3 regions of the Rhizobium sp. WW22 genome follow, and region 3 is predicted to be linked to each of the others. Evidence: predicted binding sites of a transcription regulator. Region 3 holds the regulator's gene; each other region holds the start of a gene.

Region 1 (4,706 bases), 680 kb from region 3:
TGAGGCCGATGCGCTCGCCGGCATCCAGCGGCTCGTTCGGATGAACGAAACAAAGAATGCGCCTGGCAACGAGGCCGGCAATCTGCACGACGCCGATTTCGCCATGCTTTGTTTCGATCACGAGGCCGTTGCGCTCGTTCTGTTCGCTGGCCTTGTCCAGTTCAGCGTTGAGGAAGCTGCCCTGGCGATAGGCGACGTTGGTGATGCGGCCGCGCATAGGCGAACGGTTCACATGGCAATCGAAGACGTTCATGAAGATCGAGATACGCAGCATCGGCTGGCTGCCGAGGTTGAGCTCAGCCGGTGGCGTCACCATCTGCACGCTCGAAACCTTGCCGTCTGCCGGCGATATCGCCAGATCATCGTCCTGGGGCGTCAGGCGTTCGGGATCGCGGAAGAAATAGGCGCACCACAGCGTCAGGATCAGGCCGATCCAGAAGAGCGGCTTGAAGATCCAACCGAGCACCAGCGACGCGACGAAGAAGCCTGCAACGAAGGGATAGCCCTCCTTGTGTACGGGAACGATGACGTTGCGTACGCTGTTCATCAAGCTCATCTATGGCCTACTCCGTTAGGGCATTCCCGCCAGGAACCAGGCTCCGGTTCTCCGTCAAGATCATGCCAGTCAAAAGAATGAGAACAAGATAAGCGGTCTTGCTCTGAATACCAGTCGAGCGTGACTACAGGCAAACTCTGTCATGGGCAATGCTTTCGCACACTCGTCCTCAACGCAATCCGTGTCGAGCAAGATGCCAACGTTCCCCGGACTTGAAAAGCGTAGCCCATGGAAACCCGTGTGGGACGCAATGAAAAAGCCGCCGATGACGGCGGCCTCCTATGTTCTGCGTCGGCCGATCGGAAATCAGAGGCCGAGAGCAGCGCGGAGTTCCGCCTTGGCGCCTTCATACTCGGTCTTGTAATCGTCATGCGTCATGATGGTTTCGGCGATGACGGTACCCGCAATATGGGCGGCTTCGATATCGGAGGCGTAGTGGATGCCGCCGACGATGCGATTATGGCCGTATTCCCAGGCACGCGCCATGATGGCGGCGCGCTTTTCCGGCACCATATTCGCGAGCACGATGCCCATCAGCGTGCCGACAGTGGCATGGCCGGACGGATACGAGCCGGACTTGGAGAGCGGAACGATCGGCTTGACGAGGTCGCTGTAGAGATGCGGGCGCGGGCGCTTCCAGACATCCTTGGCGGGATCGACGACGGCGCCTTCGGTCTCGACGACGCGATCGAAGAAGGCCGAAAACTTCGGCAGGTTTTCCTTGGTGAATTTCGGATTGTCGATGACGTCGGAGAAGCGCCAGACGTTCTCTTCGGCATCGGCCACGGCGCGAGCCGCCATTTCCGGCGTGCGGGTCACCTGGATCGTCAGGATTTCGCCGAGCTCCGCCTTCATCTGCGCGGAATCATTGGCGGGTGGCGGCGGCAGCAGATCGAGAAGGTTGATCTCCTTGGCATCGGCGAAAGGCTTGGCATCTTCGGCGAAAACCGGCGAGGCCAGGCCGACGACGAGCAACAGGCTTAAAGCTTTGGCAAAAGTACGCATTTGGGGGCTCCCTTCAAAAGACCCTCGTACCTAGCAAGCTGTCATCTCAGTCTCGTGACAAAAATCGGTGCATAACCGCTACGCCTCGGTGCTGCCATGGGGAAAGGATTCAATGCATCCGCAGTTTTTCACCTTGCCGGCGCCAGGCGGTCGATAACGCCCAGGTCGTCGTTCTCGCGCACCTGCTTCAGATGCTCCTCGGCCTGCGTCGCCTCGCGCTGGCGGTTCCACATGGACGCATAAAGCCCGTTCCGTGCCAGCAGCTCGGCATGTGTGCCGCGCTCGGCGATGACGCCGCTTTTCAGCACGATGATCTCGTCTGCGCCTATAACGGTCGACAGGCGGTGAGCGATGACAAGCGTCGTGCGGTTCTTGGAGACGACGTCGAGGGCGGCCTGTATTTCGCGTTCGGTCGTCGTATCGAGCGCAGAGGTCGCCTCGTCGAGGATCAGAACGGGCGGCGATTTAAGAACGGTGCGCGCGATCGCCACGCGCTGCTTCTCGCCGCCAGACAATTTGAGACCGCGTTCGCCAACCTTGGTCTCGAAGCCTTCCGGCAGTTGACGGATGAAATCGCCGATCTGCGCGATCTCCGCGGCCGCCGTCACTTCCGCCTCGCTTGCGCCCGGCCGGCCATAGCGGACGTTGTAGGCGATGGTGTCGTTGAAAAGCACGGTATCCTGCGGCACCATGCCGATGACCTTACGCAGGCTCTTCTGCGTGACGGTTCGCAGATCCTGGCCGTCGATGGTAATCGTACCGCTCTGCACATCGTAGAAACGATAAAGCAGGCGCGACAACGTTGATTTTCCGGCGCCTGAAGGCCCGACGACAGCGACGGTCTTGCCTGCCGGAACTTCGAAAGAAATGCCCTTCAGGATCGGCCGGGCCGGATCATAGGCGAAATGCACGTCCTTGAACGCGATCGCGCCACTACCGATGACAAGTTCCTTGGCGTCAGGCGCATCGACCACCTCGGGCTTAACCTCGAGCAGATCGAACATCTCCTCGATATCGGTCAGGCCCTGGCGTATTTCGCGATAGACGAAGCCGATGAAGTTGAGCGGCACGGAAAGCTGCAGCAGCATAGCATTGATAAAGACGAAGTCACCGACCGTGTGTTGGCCGTTCAGGACCGACAAGCCGGACATGACTAGCATCACCGTCGTGCCGAGGCCGAAGATCAAGCCTTGACCGAAGTTCAGCCACCCGAGTGACGTCCAGACGCTGGTGGCTGCCTTTTCATACCGCTCCATCGATTGATCGAAGCGTTTGGCTTCCATCTCCTCGTTGCCGAAATATTTGACCGTCTCGAAGTTTAACAGCGAATCGATCGCCTTGGTGTTGGCGTCGGTATCGCTGTTGTTCATCGTCCGGCGGATGGAGATGCGCCAGTCGCTCGCCTTGACGGTGAACCAGATATAGAGCCAGACCGTGACGGCCGTGACTGCAAGATAGGAAAAGCCGTAGCCGCGCCAGAAGATGATCGCGGTCAACAGGAATTCGATGAAGGTCGGAAACGTGTTGAGGATCGTGAAGCGGACAATCGTCTCGATGCCCTTGGTGCCGCGCTCGATGATGCGCGAGAGGCCGCCGGTCTTGCGCTCCAAATGGAAACGCAGCGAGAGCTCGTGCATGTGCACGAAGGTCCTGTAGGCGAGCTGGCGCACCGCATACTGACCGACACTCGCAAACAGCGCGTCGCGCAGCTGGTTGAGGCCGAGCTGGATCAGGCGCGTCGCGTTCGTGGCGATGATCAAGGCGACAGCGCCGACCAAAAAGGCAGGCAGAATGCCCTGCATGTCGAGCTTGCCGTTCAGCGCGTCGACGGACCATTTGAAGAAGTAGGGGACCAGCAGCAGGAAGAATTTCGAGACTAGCAGGAAGACGGTCGCCCAGACCACCCGCATCTTCAGATCCATGCGCCCGCTCGGCCACATATAGGGCCAGAGATTGACGATTGTGTTCAATGGATTGCTGGAATCCGCCGATATGGTTTTCTTCTGGCCTGCCATGTCCGTCTCCGGCGAATAATTGGGCAGCCGGGCGTGGCAGCGTTTGCACAGCCGACTGGCAAGCCTTCACAGCCAAGACATGGCCATTGCACGAAGGCTATGGGGTCGGGGGACGCTTATACTATTTTCATGCCGTATAAAAGCAGCGGCCAGGTGTTGATGCACCTGGCCGCTGCCAATGTTCGCAACGCAACGTTGTTGCTGCTAGAGATGCTCGCCCGAAAGCCGCTTGCGATGAAGCGCCTCGGCATTCGGCAATGCATCCTTCGGCAGACCGAAGACCTGCCCCGGCAGGATCCGGTCCGGATTGTTGATCTTGTCCTCATTGGCCAGATAGATCGTCGTATAGCGCACTCCCGCACCGTAGATGCGGCGCGAGATCTGCCACAGCGTATCGCCGCGACGGATAATGACGGCATTGGTGTCCTGCGACAGCGGTGCCTGCTCGAGCGTTTTCGGCTCGTTGGACGAGACTTCGGCATTCGGCTGTGCTGGCGCCGTCTGCGCCGGCGCCGTGATAACGGCGATCATCTGTTCGAGTCCAGGCAGCGCGGCGCCGACCGACTTCGGGTCCTTCGGCAAGGCGACGAGAGCAGCTAGCGCCTTGCCGGCCACGCTGGAGGCATCGGCCGCAGCCTTCTTGAGCGCGGCGCTGGCGCTGATGGTCGGCCGGAATTCGGAGAGCGACTTCAACGCGATTTCCGTGCCGGAGCGGGCGGCTGCGAGCTGCTCCGTATTCGGTTGCTTACCGTCGATAAAGAGGCCCTTCAGCAGCGCGAAAGCCTTGCCGGCGCCTTCCTTGAGCTTGGCAAGCTCGCCCTCGTCGAGCGGTACCATGTTTGCCGTGGTCGCTTGCGCTTGACCATTGGCGGCGGGCGTCTGCGCCGCAACCGTCACCTGATTGCCCTCGGGGCGCGTGAAGTTGACGCTGGTCCGCACCACGACTTTGCCGGCACCGTCAAGCACATCGACGCGGATCTTGTGATCGCCGACGGCCAGAGGCATGGGTCCGTCTACGACGAAGTGACCGTCCGCACCCGCGACGTTCTCACCGATCAGCTTGTCGTCGGCATAGGCGCGGACCTTGGCATTCGGCTTCGCGGTGCCGGCAACGAAGATATGGTCGTTTT
Region 2 (4,706 bases), on a different replicon from region 3:
ACATCGGCCTGGCGGAAGAAATTGTGCATCTCCGCGCAGAGATCGCGCAGCCGCACCCCTGCATAGCGGCCGGGACGGCGGCGATAGAATTCCGGAATTGCCTCTTCCAGCAGCGCATTGTCGTCATGAAGCTTCTTGAAGGCGACAAGGCCGCTGATCAACGTACCGGCCTTGCTGGCTTCGACACCGGGGGTGAGGAGGAAGAGCAGCGAATTGAGATCGTTCTTTTCCGCGACGATACGGTTTTCGCGCAGATATTGCGCGACCACCGGCGCCGGTATGCCGTGTTCCGTGTATTTCCCCGTTCGGCGATCAAAGCCCGGTGTCAGCAGGGTAAGCTTGTTCGGGTCCGTCATGGCAAAACCCGGTTCCATGCCGGAAAAGCCGTGCCATGCCGCATCGGGCGTCAGGTGCCAGAAGGCGGGATTGGTGGCGAGTTGGTCGGTCGCGACGCTTTCCCACGACACGTCATGCACTGCGCCTGGGCTCGATACATCCGGGATCGCAACGCGGTCTGGCACGAAAGGCTCGAAGAACCAACGGCGTTCGGGACGATGCTCCTTCTCCTCGAATTCGCGACGCACGGCGCGGATTTTCTTGCGCAGCTCGATGCCGAGGCGGATCGTGTCGTCCCAAAGCACTTCGCCCGAGCGCCCCTTCATCATTTGCGCGCCCACGTCGAGCGAGGCGAAGAGCGGATAGAAGGGCGATGTCGAGGCGTGCTGCATGAAGCTTTCGTTGAAGCGTCGGTGCTCCACGCGGCGCTTCTGGCCGGTGATGTGCCTATCCTTCATGTGGATCTGGGAAGCCTGTGAGAAGCTTGCCAGCTGCTTATGGGTGGATTGCGTGGCGATGATGCCCGGCGCATCCGGGCCGAGGTCGGAAAGACCCATGGCAAAGCGCCCGGCATAAAGCGGATGGAACTTCATGAAGCCCGCCCAGGCCTCGTCGAAGAGGATGTAGTCGCAGAGATGCCCGATGCGCTTGAGGATCATCTCGGCGTTGTGGATGGTGCCGTCATAGGTGCACTGTTCCACGACCGCGACGCGGAACGGGCGAGGCTTCTTGTAGGCTTCCGGATCTTTCACCAGCGGATGGGTGCGGATGCGCTCGCGCAGCGCCTCCTCGTCCATTTCAGCGAAATCCATGGGACCGATCAAGCCATAGAGATTGCGTCTGGTCGGCAGATAGACCGGAATGCCGCCCGAGATCATCAGGGCGCCGTGATGGGCGGCCTTGTGGTTGTTGCGGTCGAACAGCACGAGGTCGCCATCGGTGACGAGCGCTGAGAGCGCGACCTTGTTTGACGTGGAGGTGCCGTTCAACACGAAATAGGTCTTCTCGGCGCCGAAGATCTTGGCTGCTTCCTTTTGCGCGGCAAGCGCCGGCCCTTCGTGGGTTAGGAGGTCACCGAGGTCGAGCACGGAATTGTCGAGGTCGTCGCGGAAGACCGCCTCGCCCAGATGCTCCATGAAGACGCGGCCGATGGGGCTGCGGCTGTAGAAGATGCCGCCGTTGTGACCGGGGCAGGTCCAGAGGTGATTGCCTTCCTCGGCATAATCGACCAGCGCACCGAAGAAAGGCGTCTTCAGCGTTTCGGCATATTGCTTGAGACGGCTGATGAGGCTCTTGGCGATAAAGGCGGGCGTTTCTTCCGACAAGAAAACATAGCCGTCGATAAAATCGAGGACTTCGACCGGCACATCTTCGAAGCGTTTGCGCCGGATCAGCAGGATAATGGGGAATTCGAGGCCGCGGCGGCGCATGAGGTTGATGAGGGAGGCCGTCTTGCCTTCAAGACCCTTCTTGCCCCAGTCGACCAACATGCAGCCGATGGCAGCATCGGTCTGTACGGCGATCTCGGCGTCTTCGAGATTGCGCGCACGCACCACCTCGAAACCGGAGCGTTCGATCTCCTCGACGATCTGATTGTAGCGGGCACCCTCCAGATCCTCATTGTCAAAGGTTGGCGTCGCGAACAGAAAGTTGAAACGTCTGAAATAATCCATCTGGGTACCCGCTCCTAATTTGGCATGAGGTGTCGGCGTATTTCATGACATGGATGTGACAGAATAGAGGACGTCCACTGCGGTTCGGATGTTCTCCTAAATCGGCAATATTACCGTTTGGCCGGTGACCTCAGTTTCGGCTTGTAGCCAGAAGCGGTCTGATGTCCCGGGTGGTTCCGTCGGTCAGCCCGAGATCGGTGACGTGCGGGCCGGGATTGCAGGCAAGGCTTGCTCCGACGACTGCCTTGAAGGTGCGAATGGGCGGCATCCAGTCGGCGATCGCATCGGCTGCCGCGCGCAGCTTGGCGAAATCATCGGCCACGTCCTTTGCGGGCGCATCCGACAGCAAGCCGCAGACGGGTAGGGGAAGCACAGCGGTGACTTTGCCATCGGCCGCCGTTGCCATGCCGCCGCCAGCCTCGATGGCGGCGTTAGCCGCCGCAGCCATATCCGCCGGATCGCGGCCGAAGACCGTGAGATTATGGCTGTCATGCGATATCGTCGTTGCTAGCGCACCGCGCCAATGGCCCCAGTCCTCCAGGATGCCAATGACGGGCGTCGGCTCTTTTCTGCCATGGCGGTGGATGACGGCCATCAGGAGCATGTGATCAGGCAGAATGAGCTTGCCGTCTTCGACTTTGACGACCGCCTCTCCCCATTTTGTAAACCGCGGGCTGACGACGGTGTTGACACGAGCTTCGGTCATGCCAGGCAGAGTGATGGTGAAGTCGGCTGCAGAAAGCCTTCCGAGTTTTACGGTGTCGCAATAGGCATCCGAGGACACGCTCTTGCGGCTTCCAATAAGATTGCCGTCTCTGGCAACTTCACGCCCCGATGCATAGACGCGGTCGACCACGATCCTTTCCAGATCGGAGAGGATGACGATGTCGGCGCGGCGGCCGGGCGCGACCAACCCCAGATCATAACGGTTCAACCACATGGCGGCGTTGAGCGTGGCGGCGCGGACGGCATCGACCGGCTTCATGCCATAGCCTATGAGGCGCCTCAGGACTGATGACATCGCGCCGTCATTCACGAGGTCGTCGGGGAAGACGTCATCGGTGCAGATTGTCAGCGTTTGCGGCATATGCGGCAGCTCTTTCAGCGCCTCTATGACGCCGGGCAGGACATAATCATGGGAGCCGCGCAGTTCGACGGTAAAGCCGGCCCGCAATTTCGCAAGCAAGTCCTCGCCCGAGGTGAGCTCGTGATCGGATTGGATCCCCGCGGTCGCAAAGGCCTGCAATTCCGCGCCTTCGAGGCCGCGAGCATGACCGCAAACGCGCTTGCCGCTCGCAAGTCCGGCCTCGAGGACGCCGCGCATTGGTTCGCTTCGCTCAAGGACCCCTCGCATGTTCATTACTTCGGCGACGCCGGAAATCTCCGGCCAGCTCAGCATGGTCGCCATTTCGCCGGACCGGAACTCCGCGCCGGCAAGTTCCAGGCCGGGCGCTGAAGGCACGCAGGACGGCGCCAGGGTCAGGAAGCGCAGCGGCAATTGCCGTGTCTCCTCGAGCGCCCAGCGAATGCCGTCGAGGCCAGCGACATTGCCGATTTCATGCGGGTCCCAGCAGACCGTCGTCGTGCCCTGGGGAACGACCGCTTCGGCATATCGCCTCGGCGTCACCATCGAGCTTTCGACGTGCATATGCGTGTCGATAAATCCGGGCGTGATGAATCGTTCCGAAGCGTCGATGGTCTGCTTTGCGTCCCTCCTTGTCCCCAAGGCGTGGACGCTTGCGATCAAGGGGCCGACAAGGCCGATATCGGCCGGTCTCATTTCCGACGTCGCGACATCGACGAGCGTTCCGCCGGTAATCAGCACGTCGAACGGCTCAAGCCCCAACGCCGCCCGCACGGCACGATCGCGCAGCTCGGACGAATGGAGGTCGTGTGGTTCATTCGGCATGTCTGCCTCCCTTGGCAAAGGCGGATGGGCGCGCGGTCGACTGTCGCAAGACAAGTTCGGTCGGGAATATTGCGCTGGTCTCGGTTTCACCGGCAACGAAGGCGAGCGCGTGGTTCGCCACCGCTTCCAGATCCTGTCGGACTGTCGTGAGCGGCGGGGAGACGATTTGAGCCCACATCAGATCATCAAAGCCGGTGAGCGACATGTCTTCCGGAATGCTGCAGCCTCTGTCTTTGACGGCGATGGCAAAGCCGATGGCGAGAGCGTCATAGGCGGCGGCGCAGGCTGTAAAATGGCGGAGATCAAGCTCGCGTCCGAGGACGCTGCCGGCTTCGAAAGTCGCCTCGCTATGTCGCAATGCCGGTTCGACGCCGGCCTGGCGGAAGATTTCGCACATTCCCTCGGCGCGCTCGCGTGCCACCAGCGAATTTTCCGGACCGGCGAGGATGAGAAGCCGGTTATGACCGAGCTCGAGCAGATGGCTGGCGATGAGACGCCCACCCTCGCGATGATCGCTGGCGGCGACATTGCCTGTTGTGGCGGCGCTGTCGATGACGGCGACCGGCACCGGGACATCCGTGGGCACAATGGTCGTGCCGCGTGTCGGTATCACGATCAGCGCATCGACGCCGCGGGTGATCATTGTCCTGATTTCGAATTCCTGCTGCTGCGGATCGCCCTGACTATCACCGATCAGAACGGCGAGACCGCGTCGCTTGGCGGCTCGTTCGATGGCCTGGGCAAAAGCGGGAAACAAGGGTTGGCCGATATTCGGAACCAGCAGGCCG
Region 3 (4,706 bases):
CTCGATCATAGGGACGACTGAGAGCGTCACCTTCCTTGCCAGCTCCAATATCGATTCAGCCAACAAGGGCCAGATCGATCTGACAGTCGATGAGAAGGATCGCAAGATATCCGACCGCCAGGTCGCCTGGATGAAGCAACTCAGCGAAAGCGGCGCGCTTTACAAGGCCTTCAACAGCGGTCTCTTCCTGTCGGGCAACTCGAGCCGGCCCGAAGCCGCCGGGCTCGGCGTCGCTCTGATCGGCTCGTTCTACCTGATGCTGACCGTTCTCGTGCTTGCCTTGCCGGTCGGCGTCGCCGCCTCGATCTATCTGGAGGAGTTCGCGCCGAAGAACCGGCTGACGGACCTGATCGAGGTCAACATCAACAATCTCGCGGCCGTCCCATCGATCGTCTATGGCTTGCTGGGTCTCTCGGTCTTCATCAACATGATGGGTCTGCCGCGTTCGGCCTCGCTGGTCGGCGGTCTCGTGTTGAGCCTGATGACGCTGCCGATGATCATTATCGCCACACGCTCGGCGTTGCGGGCCGTGCCGCCGTCGATCCGCAGCGCAGCGCTCGGTCTTGGTGCATCGCGCATGCAGATGGTCTTCCATCACGTGTTGCCGCTTGCGATGCCCGGCATTCTGACGGGCACGATCCTCGGGCTTGCGCACGCGCTTGGCGAGACTGCGCCGCTGCTTCTGATCGGCATGGTCGCCTTCGTCGCCAACTATCCGGCATCGCCGCTCGATCCTTCGACGGCGCTGCCGGTGCAGATCTACATGTGGGCGAGCGAAGCCGAGCGGGCCTTCGTCGAAAGGACGTCCGGCGCCATCATCGTGCTTCTCTTCTTCCTCGTCGCGATGAACATCGGCGCCATCCTGCTGCGGCGCCGCTTTGAGCGGCGCTGGTAAGGGAGGGCGCACGAAATGAACATGATGACGGAAGCCGCAAGCGAAAGAGCCTTGGCCAAGAAGATGACCACGATCCCTTACAAGATGATCGGCCAGGACGTTTCTGTGTTCTACGGCGACAAGCGGGCGCTCTTCGACGTCAATCTGAAGATCCGCGCCAATACCGTCACGGCTTTGATCGGCCCTTCCGGTTGCGGCAAGTCCACCTTCCTGCGCTGCCTCAACCGCATGAACGATACGATCGAGACCTGCCGGGTCACCGGCAAGATCACGCTCGACGATCAGGATGTCTACGACGACAGCATCGACGTGGTAGAGTTGCGCGCCCGCGTCGGCATGGTCTTCCAGAAGCCCAACCCGTTCCCAAAGTCCATCTTTGAGAACGTCGCCTACGGCCCGCGCATCCATGGCCTGCATCGCTCAAAGGCCGATCTCGAGCATATCGTCGAGACCAGCCTGCAGAAGGCCGGTCTCTGGGGCGAGGTCAAGGATCGGCTCCATGATGCCGGCACGAGTCTATCGGGCGGTCAGCAGCAGCGTCTGTGCATCGCCCGCGCCGTCGCGGTCAGTCCGGAGGTCATCCTGATGGACGAGCCGTGCTCGGCGCTCGATCCGATCGCGACCGCCAAGGTCGAGGATCTCATCCACGAGCTGCGGGAGAATTTCACCATCGTCATCGTGACGCATTCCATGCAGCAGGCAGCCCGCGTCTCGCAGCGTACCGCAATGTTCCATCTCGGCCACCTGGTCGAGGAGAACGACACCGATAAGATGTTCACCAATCCCGACGATTTCCGCACGCAGGATTACATCATGGGCCGTTTTGGTTGATGATGTCAGGCGCGCGGCTCATTTCACACAGTTCACCTTGAGGATAGAAAAATGGTCTCCACTCACATTCTCTCTGCCTATGACGAAGACCTGAAGTTCCTGACGCGCCGCATTGCTGAAATGGGCGGCCTGGCAGAGCAGATGGTTAGCGACAGCGTACGCGCGCTGGTCAATAGCGACGCTGCCCTGGCCCAGAAGGTCATCTCCGACGACGTCGTTCTCGACCATGCCGAGCGCGAAGTCGGCGACAAGGCGATCGTTACCATCGCCCGCCGTCAGCCGATGGCGGCGGACCTGCGTGAAATCATGGGCTCGATCCGCATTGCATCCGATCTGGAGCGCGTCGGCGATCTCGGCAAGAACACCGCAAAGCGCGTCATCGCCGTCCAGGGCACCGGTGTCCCGCGCCGTCTCGCCCGCGGCATCGAGCATCTCTCCGAACTGGCGCTGAGCCAGCTCAAGGAAGTTCTGGATGTCTACGCGACCCGCTCGCCGGACAAGGCCGTATCGATCCGCGAACGCGACGAGGAAATCGACGCCATGTACACCTCGCTCTTTCGCGAGATGCTGACCTACATGATGGAAGATCCGCGCAACATCACCACCTGCACGCATCTTCTCTTCTGCGCCAAGAACATCGAGCGCATCGGCGACCATGCCACCAACATCGCCGAGACGATCTATTACATGGCGACGGGCGCGCAGCCGGAAGGCGAGCGCCCGAAGGACGATACCGCCAATACCGTCGGCGCAGTGACCGAATAATCCGAAAGCGAAGAAAGGAGACCATAGGCGCATGGTTCCGAGAGTTGCTGTTGTAGAAGACGAGGAAGCGCTCAGCGTTCTGCTGCGCTACAATCTTGAGGCCGAAGGCTTCGAGGTCGACACGATCCTCAGAGGCGATGAGGCCGAGCTGCGTCTCCAGGAGCGCATCCCCGATCTCCTGATCCTCGACTGGATGCTGCCCGGCGTATCGGGCATCGAGCTCTGCCGCCGGCTGCGTATGCGGCCGGAGACTGAGCGCCTGCCGATCATCATGCTGACGGCCCGCGGCGAGGAAAGCGAGCGCGTGCGCGGGCTTTCGACCGGCGCGGACGATTATGTCGTCAAGCCGTTCTCGACGCCGGAGCTGATGGCTCGCGTCAAGGCGATGCTGCGGCGTGCCCGCCCGGAGGTTCTCTCCACGGTGCTGCGTTGCGGCGATATCGAGCTGGACCGCGAAACCCATCGCGTTCACCGCAAGAGCCGCGAAGTGCGGCTGGGGCCGACGGAATTCCGCCTGCTGGAGTTCCTGATGTCCTCGCCGGGCCGCGTCTTCTCGCGTTCGCAGCTGCTCGACGGCGTATGGGGTCACGATATCTACGTCGACGAACGCACGGTCGACGTCCATGTCGGCCGCCTGCGCAAGGCGCTCAACTTCTCCAATATGCAGGATGTCATTCGCACCGTTCGCGGCGCGGGCTACTCCATGGAGGCCTGAGCGGGGATACCCGATCAGGCATCAACATAGCGGCGGAAACAGAAAACGGGCCTCAAGGGCCCGTTTCTTTATCTCAGTCATCAAGCTTCTCAGCCACGCGGCTGGGCCGGCCTACGCCGTTCATGCACCGGCTGGTAGGCCAGGCGCTGATGGTAGGTGCAGTAAGGCGATGAATCTGGGCTCTCATTGCCGCAGAAATGGAAATCGTCCTTCAGCGGATCGCCGACCGGCCACTTGCAGGTGCGCTCCGTCAGTTCCGTCAGGCCGAGGCGGCGGGAAATCGGAACGACGACGTTCGATGCCGGGCGATACTGGATTTCGTTGACGGAATCGATCTCGATCTCTTCCTTCAGCATGGTTGCGCCCTGCTGGCGGGCAACCACCGTGCGGGTAGCAACGCGCGATCCGTAGGTCGCAGCGCGAGGTGCCGCTGCGCTGCGCTTCGGCGTGCGCGCTGCGGTTGTCGCGCCGCCCGCCTTCGCTCGGCCGGGGAGGTTCAGGCGATGCACCTTGCCGATGACGGCATTACGGCTCACGCCACCGAGCTGCGCAGCGATCTGGCTGGCGCTCAATCCTTCGGACCATAGCTTTTTCAGCTTCTCGACGCGTTCGTCTGTCCAATTCATGCCCTGTCTCCGCTGTCGCGTTTCCGATGGCAGAATCCCTCACCATTGCCTCGCATGGTATCGAGGCGCGAAACGCTCTAAAATTGTGGTGACTAGTTCCGCCGCATGCAGTCTAGCAATTGGTTTTTAACCTAGTGTGAGGCTGACTCCGTGACAAGAGTCGCGGGAATCTTGAGGAATCGATTTCGAGGTTTTCCCCAACTTGCTGTCCGGGCGTGGCATTTCTGCCATAGGCGCCGCCCGACGCATCTCTTTTGCCGGCAAGCGTTTTCTCGCACCTGCTAAAACGGCAGTTTTGTTGACATCGCGGTGCAAAACATCAATAGTGCCCAAGCCGCCGCAAGGCGGCATTTTTGATTTTTTCGGACCCGTTTCATCAAATGGAAGCGATCGGTCCTTAAAGTTGTGATCAGGAGATATGGCCATGGCCGAGACCACGCCGCTTTACGACACCTACTTGCGCGCTCCGCTGCGGTTCGAGCGAGGTGAGGGCGTCTGGCTGGTCACTGAGAATGGCGAACGCTACCTCGATTTCGCAGCCGGCGTCGCGGTCAATTCGCTCGGTCATGCTCATCCCCATCTTGTCGCCGAGCTGAAGGCGCAGGCCGACAAGGTCTGGCACCTGTCCAACCTCTATGAGGTGCCCGGCCAGGAGAAGCTGTCGAAGCGGCTGACGGAAGTGACCTTCGCCGACAAGGTGTTCTTCACCAATTCGGGCGCGGAGGCGCTGGAGTGCGCCATCAAGACTGCGCGGCGCTATCAATTCGCCAAGGGGCATCCCGAGAAGTTCCATATCATCACCTTCGAAGGCGCCTTCCACGGCCGCACCATCGCAACGATCGCCGCCGGTGGCCAGGAAAAATATATCGAAGGT

The links. Region 3 encodes PhoB, which activates phosphate uptake and scavenging genes when phosphate is short. Its sites were predicted from a motif close to TGTCATNNANCTGTCAT; they were not measured.
Region 1: ACK83U_RS04085 (acid phosphatase) is a predicted target of PhoB. The motif match lies at 1,601-1,617, and genes of this name have one in related genera.
Region 2: ACK83U_RS27865 (Orn/Lys/Arg decarboxylase N-terminal domain-containing protein) is a predicted target of PhoB. The motif match lies at 2,054-2,070, and genes of this name have one in related genera.

Annotation. Positions count from the first base shown of each region.
Region 1 covers NZ_CP178198.1:803,315-808,020, forward strand. Annotated here, with positions in the region: gene ACK83U_RS04080 (phosphatidylserine decarboxylase) at 1-556, opposite strand, end outside; gene ACK83U_RS04085 (acid phosphatase) at 863-1,561, opposite strand; gene ACK83U_RS04090 (ABCB family ABC transporter ATP-binding protein/permease) at 1,690-3,576, opposite strand; gene ACK83U_RS04095 (LysM peptidoglycan-binding domain-containing protein) at 3,781-4,706, opposite strand, start outside.
Region 2 covers NZ_CP178199.1:1,921,277-1,925,982, reverse strand. Annotated here, with positions in the region: gene ACK83U_RS27865 (Orn/Lys/Arg decarboxylase N-terminal domain-containing protein) at 1-2,009, opposite strand, end outside; gene ACK83U_RS27860 (adenine deaminase) at 2,140-3,918, opposite strand; gene ACK83U_RS27855 (LacI family DNA-binding transcriptional regulator) at 3,908-4,706, opposite strand, start outside.
Region 3 covers NZ_CP178198.1:124,717-129,422, forward strand. Annotated here, with positions in the region: gene pstA (phosphate ABC transporter permease PstA) at 1-895, shown strand, start outside; gene pstB (phosphate ABC transporter ATP-binding protein PstB) at 911-1,726, shown strand; gene phoU (phosphate signaling complex protein PhoU) at 1,778-2,491, shown strand; gene phoB (phosphate regulon transcriptional regulator PhoB) at 2,523-3,206, shown strand; gene ACK83U_RS00665 (GcrA family cell cycle regulator) at 3,296-3,832, opposite strand; gene ACK83U_RS00670 (aspartate aminotransferase family protein) at 4,257-4,706, shown strand, end outside.